One region of the Parabacteroides sp. AF18-52 genome, then DNA from elsewhere that is predicted to be linked to it. Evidence: riboswitches for the same ligand, from Rfam matches in the RefSeq annotation. Region 1 holds a riboswitch; the other holds the start of a gene.
What was found. Region 1 has a riboswitch for cobalamin ahead of DWX23_RS03885 (TonB-dependent receptor). Riboswitches for the same ligand answer to the same signal wherever they lie in the genome.

Region 2: it holds a riboswitch for cobalamin, as region 1 does, so the genes downstream of both, DWX23_RS07430 (TonB-dependent siderophore receptor) here and DWX23_RS03885 (TonB-dependent receptor) in region 1, are expected to answer to the same signal.

Annotation. Positions count from the first base shown of each region.
Region 1 covers NZ_QUGR01000002.1:23,296-26,513, forward strand. Annotated here, with positions in the region: gene DWX23_RS03885 (TonB-dependent receptor) at 1-1,510, opposite strand, end outside; cobalamin riboswitch at 1,642-1,845, opposite strand; gene DWX23_RS03890 (O-acetylhomoserine aminocarboxypropyltransferase/cysteine synthase family protein) at 1,965-3,218, shown strand, end outside.
Region 2 covers NZ_QUGR01000003.1:143,247-146,464, forward strand. Annotated here, with positions in the region: gene DWX23_RS07430 (TonB-dependent siderophore receptor) at 1-1,396, opposite strand, end outside; cobalamin riboswitch at 1,525-1,730, opposite strand; gene DWX23_RS07435 (helicase associated domain-containing protein) at 1,809-2,711, opposite strand; gene DWX23_RS07440 (IMP dehydrogenase) at 2,991-3,218, opposite strand, start outside.

The DNA of each region.
Region 1 (3,218 bases):
CGTTTTGTTCGATAGAGGTTGCATTTATATAGTCTTTAATAAAAACAGTACTCTCCCATCTTCCGTCGAAAAAAGACTGATTGTAAGTCAATCCGAGAATATGCTTGGTCAGTACATCGTTGGTCGGTTCAAAAGTTTCGTCGACATCATCACGGCGTTTATTTCCGGTACGGTTAAGCAGATAGTTCAGACTGACAGAATGATGCCGGTTGATCGCATAATCGACACCTCCGCGGAAAATAGTCATTGGACGGTTGTAATGACGCATGGAACGTCCACGGCCATTAAGCTCATTTCGGGATGAGGGAGTAAAATCACCGTTCCAGTCATAGATACGATAAGCAGTATCGACGGTAAGCGACGCGTCCCAGGTATGGGAAAACGATGCGCTCGTATTGATTTTCTCAAACCGTTTTTGATAACGGGCTGATACATTCCAGGCATCGGAATGACGCTCTGCATTACCGATCACCTTTGTCTGGATAGACCCTGTCTGTATTTCTTTATCTATTTTGGAATAAGATCCGGAAACAAAGAAAGCATCTGCCCACGCTTTATCGACAAAGCCTGCTTCCAATTGTCCTAACAAGGAAAAATAATCGTCATGGAACCGTTTACGGTTGACTTCAATATATTTACGGCTATCTTCATCCCATACCTCGACACCTTTCATCTTATAATCATTCTTAGAATAATTGACACCGACGGTCGGCTTGATGATCAATCCGGTCTTCGGTTCTACGAATTGGGCATTCAGGTCAGCTCTATGAGTATGGAAAGAACCTATACCATAAGAAGCATCCAGATAATTCTTTTTTTCCTGACTGGTAATAATATTAATGGCGCCCCCCAGAGCATCCGAACCCAGGCTGGCAGGAACTACCCCTTTATATATTTCCACCCTGTCAATGATATTGACAGGAAGATTTGCCAGCGAGACACCGCTTCCTTTTGTATCCAGAGGCATCCCATCGATAAAGTAACGGACGGAATTGCCTGATAACCCATTAATAGAAAGATCGAAGTCGGAACCGACTCCACCTTCCTCCCTGATCTTTATACCGGTTGTCCGGTTCACGATCTCATTGAGGTTCTTCAAGGAGTTGATCTGCGGCTTTATATCGAGGGCATTTACTGAAAAAGCACTTTCTTTGATCTTCTGGGTTTTCGATTTGCCATATACCTCCACCGAATTCAGAGTAACGGAGTTTTCCTCCATTGTGAAATTCACTGTTTTATTCTTACGGATATCTATCTGGGTCTTTATCGTATTATACCCTAATGAAGTGACAATAACAGTATGTCTTCCCGGAGTTACAGTCAAGGAATAATATCCCCGATCGTTTGTATAAGTACCGACCGTCGTATTCTCCAGGGCAACTGTCACCGAAGAAAGCGGAATACCCTCCTGGTCTTTGACTTCACCGGAAAGAGTCACTTTATTCTGCGCCGACAGATTGGCAGAAAACAAGTAAATAAATAGAAAAAGGACATGTATGAAACCTCTCATTTCATCAAGTTTGTTAACCGTTATTATACTGTATGCTCCCGATGAAATAAAATAGAACACATGAACAGACAAAGCCCCAATAATATAGTGAAAAGCTCTAACTCATATGTTTTCAGCCCTATTTCCCGAAAGCCTTCAACTATTATTCTGGCAGGTCTTCTGACTTACTCCATCTTTGAACGTCCTTCCCATTCATTGCGAACAGTGGATTGAGTCGTGTTCAAAGACTTTGGCGGAGCTTACAGCAGCGGGTCTGTTCAGGATTTTCACCTGATTCCCTTTTCATCACTCTTCCGTAGAAATGGAATCGTGACACCAAAATTCGGGTACAAAGGTAAAGATTATTTTTAAACGGAAAGCTATTTTTTATAAATGATCGCTGATTTGTACGAATGGAACAAACTATTCTTTACTTTTGTCTGCAGAAACAATTACATAGCAAACATTTAATAACATGAGCAATTCATTTAAGCCGGCAACTTTGTGTGTACAAGGTGGTTGGCAACCGAAAAAGGGAGAACCGCGTGTACTCCCAATCTATCAAAGTACTACCTTCAAGTATGAAACCAGCGAACAGATGGCGAAATTATTCGACCTGGAAGAGAGCGGCTATTTCTATACCCGCCTACAAAACCCGACCAACGATGCTGTTGCCAGTAAGATAGCAGCTTTGGAAGGTGGTGTTGCAGCCATGTTGACTTCATCCGGACAGGCAGCTAACTTCTTTGCCTGTTTCAATATCTGCGAAGCCGGCGATCATATCGTAAGTGCTACCGGTATTTATGGAGGTACATACAATTTATTGTCCGTCACATTAAAGAAACTGGGTATCGAATGTACTTTCATCGACCAGGATGCCAGTGAAGAAGAGATCAGCAAGGCATTCCGTCCGAATACAAAGTTATTGTTCGGCGAAACGATTTCCAATCCGGGAGTAATGGTACTGAATATCGAAAAGTTCGCTCATATCGCCCATAAACATGGGGTACCATTGATCGTCGATAATACGTTTGCCACACCGATCAACTGCCGTCCGTTCGAATGGGGAGCAGATATCGTAACCCATTCTACAACTAAATATATGGATGGACATGCAACTGCTGTTGGAGGCTGTATCGTCGATAGCGGTAACTTCGATTGGGAAGCACATGCCGACAAATATCCGGGCCTTTGCCAGCCGGACGAGTCTTATCACGGATTGACTTATACAAAGACATTCGGCAAGATGGCGTATATCACCAAAGCGACCAGCCAGTTGATGCGTGACCTGGGATCTATCCAGTCTCCACAGAATGCATTCTTACTGAACTTAGGTTTGGAGACTTTACATCTGCGCATGCCACAGCATTGTAAAAATGCGTTGGCTGTTGCTAAATGGCTTCAGAATTGCGACAAAGTAGCCTGGGTGAACTATCCGGATCTGGAAGGTAATAAGTATTATGAGTTGACAAAGAAATATCTGCCGAACGGTTCATGCGGTGTGCTGTCATTCGGATTGAAAGGCGGACGCGATGTTTCCATTAAGTTTATGGATAGCCTGAAACTGGCTGCTATCGTTACCCACGTAGCAGATGCCCGTACTTGTGTACTTCACCCGGCAAGCCATACGCACCGTCAATTGACAGACGAACAGTTGAAGGAAGCTGGTATTGCTCCTGACCTGATCCGTTTCTCTGTCGGCATCGAAAGTGCAGACGATATCATTGCA
Region 2 (3,218 bases), on a different contig from region 1:
ACATATTACCCTTTACTTTTCTTCTATTGGTAAGCCGGCCGAATTCTACTCCTGCGATCGCTTTATGTTTGATAAAGCCTGTTGTGAAATTACCGCTAATTTCTTCAATCAGATTTAAATAATTGATTTTTGCATCCCAATGTGCTAGACGTCTAGTGATTGTACTATCTTTTTGAGGTGTCTTCATCTGAAAATACAGACGGTCTTCATGGGTGAAATATTGGCGGGCAGAACTTCTGAATGTCCAATCTTTATTAAAACGGTGCTTCAACTCATAGCCGAAACTGGTGTTGGTAAACTTTCCATAAGCCCATGGTTCACCTAAAAAAGTTTTGAACCCATGATCGATAATTTCATTGTTTATATGTAAAACTCCGGGATCATGTGTTCTCTTGTCCCTGAAAATGTCTGCATCAAGATTAAGAGTAGTCTTTCTTCCTAAATCAATGTCAATGGTTGGAGTGATGTCATATCGTTTACTATTTTGCGGTTTACGGAATTTATCTGCGTCTTCGTACATCGCATTCAGGCGATAGCGTATTGTTTTTTTCGTGTTTATTGGACCGGTTAAGTCGATGGCCGCCTGTTTATAATCATAACTGCCATATCTGATGGAAGCTCCATAGCGGGGAGTATATAAAGTCGGCTTGGTGATAAAATTAATTATACCACCAGGTTCTACGGCTCCATAAAGAACGGATGCAGGTCCTTTTAGTATTTCGATGCGTTCGATACTTGAGAGAGCATCATTTGAGAATTTGAGATAACGTACTCCATTTCTGAAATAATTGCGGGAGTTTGTCATAGAAAAGCCACGGGAAGAAAATACCTCGTTAATGTTACCGGCTTCACCAGAAGCTCCTCCTTTGACACCACCCAGATTTCGTACTACTTCTGTCATGGTGGTTGCCTGCTGGTCTTCAATTAATTTTCTTGTTACAATACCAACCGATCCCGGTATCTCCAGCACCGGAATTTCCATGCGGGTTGCAGAAAAGGCGATATCAGAATTGTAGCTTTGGGGTTTGGCTCCTGTAATATCTACCTCGGGAAGGCTTAATGATTTATATGACAGCTGAATATCCAATCTGTAATCCTGTTCGCCATCAGGAATGTCGCGGACAGCGGAAACGGTATTGTAACTGTTGGTTATCAATACATGATTTTTTGAGTCTTCTAAATTTATGGAGTAGTAGCCATTGTCATCTGTAATCGTTCTCAACTCCGACCCTTTGATGAAAATTACAATGTTTTCTAACGCCTTATTGCTTTCATCAACAATATAACCACTAACCATTCTGTTAGTTTGTGCAAAGGTACAAATGGGAATAAATAAAATAAACAGAAACAGCCATATTAAAAATGGAGTTCTGCAACGAGTAAATGATGTAACCATAATAATTATTATTAATATTGAAAAAATAACAAAAATTACAGCTAAACAATTGAAAATTTAGTACAAAAGATAAAAGAAAAATTAGAATTTTTCCATTGGTCATATCTTTCAGCTATATTCCACGTTAGCCTTAGAAAAAAGATTTTGGCAGGTCTTCTGACTTACTCCATCTTTGAACGTTCCTTCCCATTCATTGATGAACAGTGGATGTATTTGTTGTTCAAAGACTTTTGTGGAGAATACAGCAGCGGGTCTGCTCAGGATTCACACCTGATTCCCTTTTAATCATATTCATAGAGTCTATTTTATATGAACCAAAAATCGCAGCAAATATAAATATATTTTTTAGAATAAAAGTAATACCTGAATGCGCCTATCTTTCGGGGACAGAGTGGGGAAATTTTGTTTTCAACTATTCATTCCCTTTCCCCCATCTGAATCCGATACAATCAAGTAGATGGATACGTTCGTTACTGAGCTTGCCTTTTCTTTTCAAATAAGCCATTCTCATCCACCATGAATACAGAGACTCTTCCTGGGGATCTCCGGATTTCGCCTTAGGGTATCGTTTGTTGTTTGTTGTGAACTCACAAAAATGATGATATCTCTCGATCCATATCCTGTTGGTATTTTCCGGTGAGCGTCTGTTATTCTCCTGGCTATTGGTCCAGTCGAAACCTAAATTACTCAATTTTTTGATCTGTCCGGGAGAAAGCGTTACACTTGTATCCGTTCGGTTTTTATAGGCTCTCATTTTACTACACCACTTCGCCAGTCTCGACTCTTCCGGATCTCTGGTATGGGCAGGCCATTGACCGGTACGGGCATAATAATCCTTGACCAGGTTGAACGATTCTTTCCATGTTCTTCTTTTGTTGTTTGAACTCCAATGGAAACCGATATCATCCAACAGTTTGATATGTTCTTTATTTTGTTTGCTTTTGGGGGTGTTTTTTCTGGTAATCCGTTGTGACAGGCACCAGTTGACAAGTCTGATTTCTTCCGGTTCTGATGCATTGACGGAAGGCCATCGTTTTTCTTTTTCCACAAAGTCTTTCAACATCTCATAATTAGCCATCCACCGTTCTGTCTTTTTTTGAGCCTTATCCGCATCGATTCTATCAATTAATTGAATCTGCTTTTCTGTAAGTTTCTCCGAAGAATGGTTCCTGATAAATCTGCATCTGGTAATCCACTCACCTAGATGCCGCTCTTTTACATTTTGCGACGAAGGTGCAGGCCATCTGTTGTTTTTTTCGTAGAAAGCAATAACCGCATACTGCTTGGTACTTCTTTTCTTTCTTCTTCTTTTCATATACTAGCGACTCTATATCTCCTTTGTCTATTGTGTATTATATAACCGAATGTTTTTATTATCCTCAAAGATATTCAAATATTTGGTTTCTAATAATCTCCGTTTGATATAATGTTATTTTACCTCTGTTTTCTATATGTTTTATAGGAGATATTTACGTCTGTTTTCAAAATATCGGATTTCTGTAGATATAAATAATTGATAGAAAAAATCCCCCAACAGTAAGCTCACGAATGAAGAGATTACAGTTGGGGGATTAAATATCTCAGATAGGATTACTTAATTCTGTTCTTTCAGGATCACATCGTGTGCACCACCTTCTACGATACTCGTTGAAGATACCAGCGTGATCTTGGCATTTTTCTGTAAGGCGGGGATTGCGATAGCACCGCAACTACACATGGTAGCTTTGATCTTGCCTAATGTCAGGTTCAGATTGTCTTTCATTTTACCGGCATAAGGAACATAGCTGTCTACACCTTCTTCAAACTTCAGTGAGGCACTTCC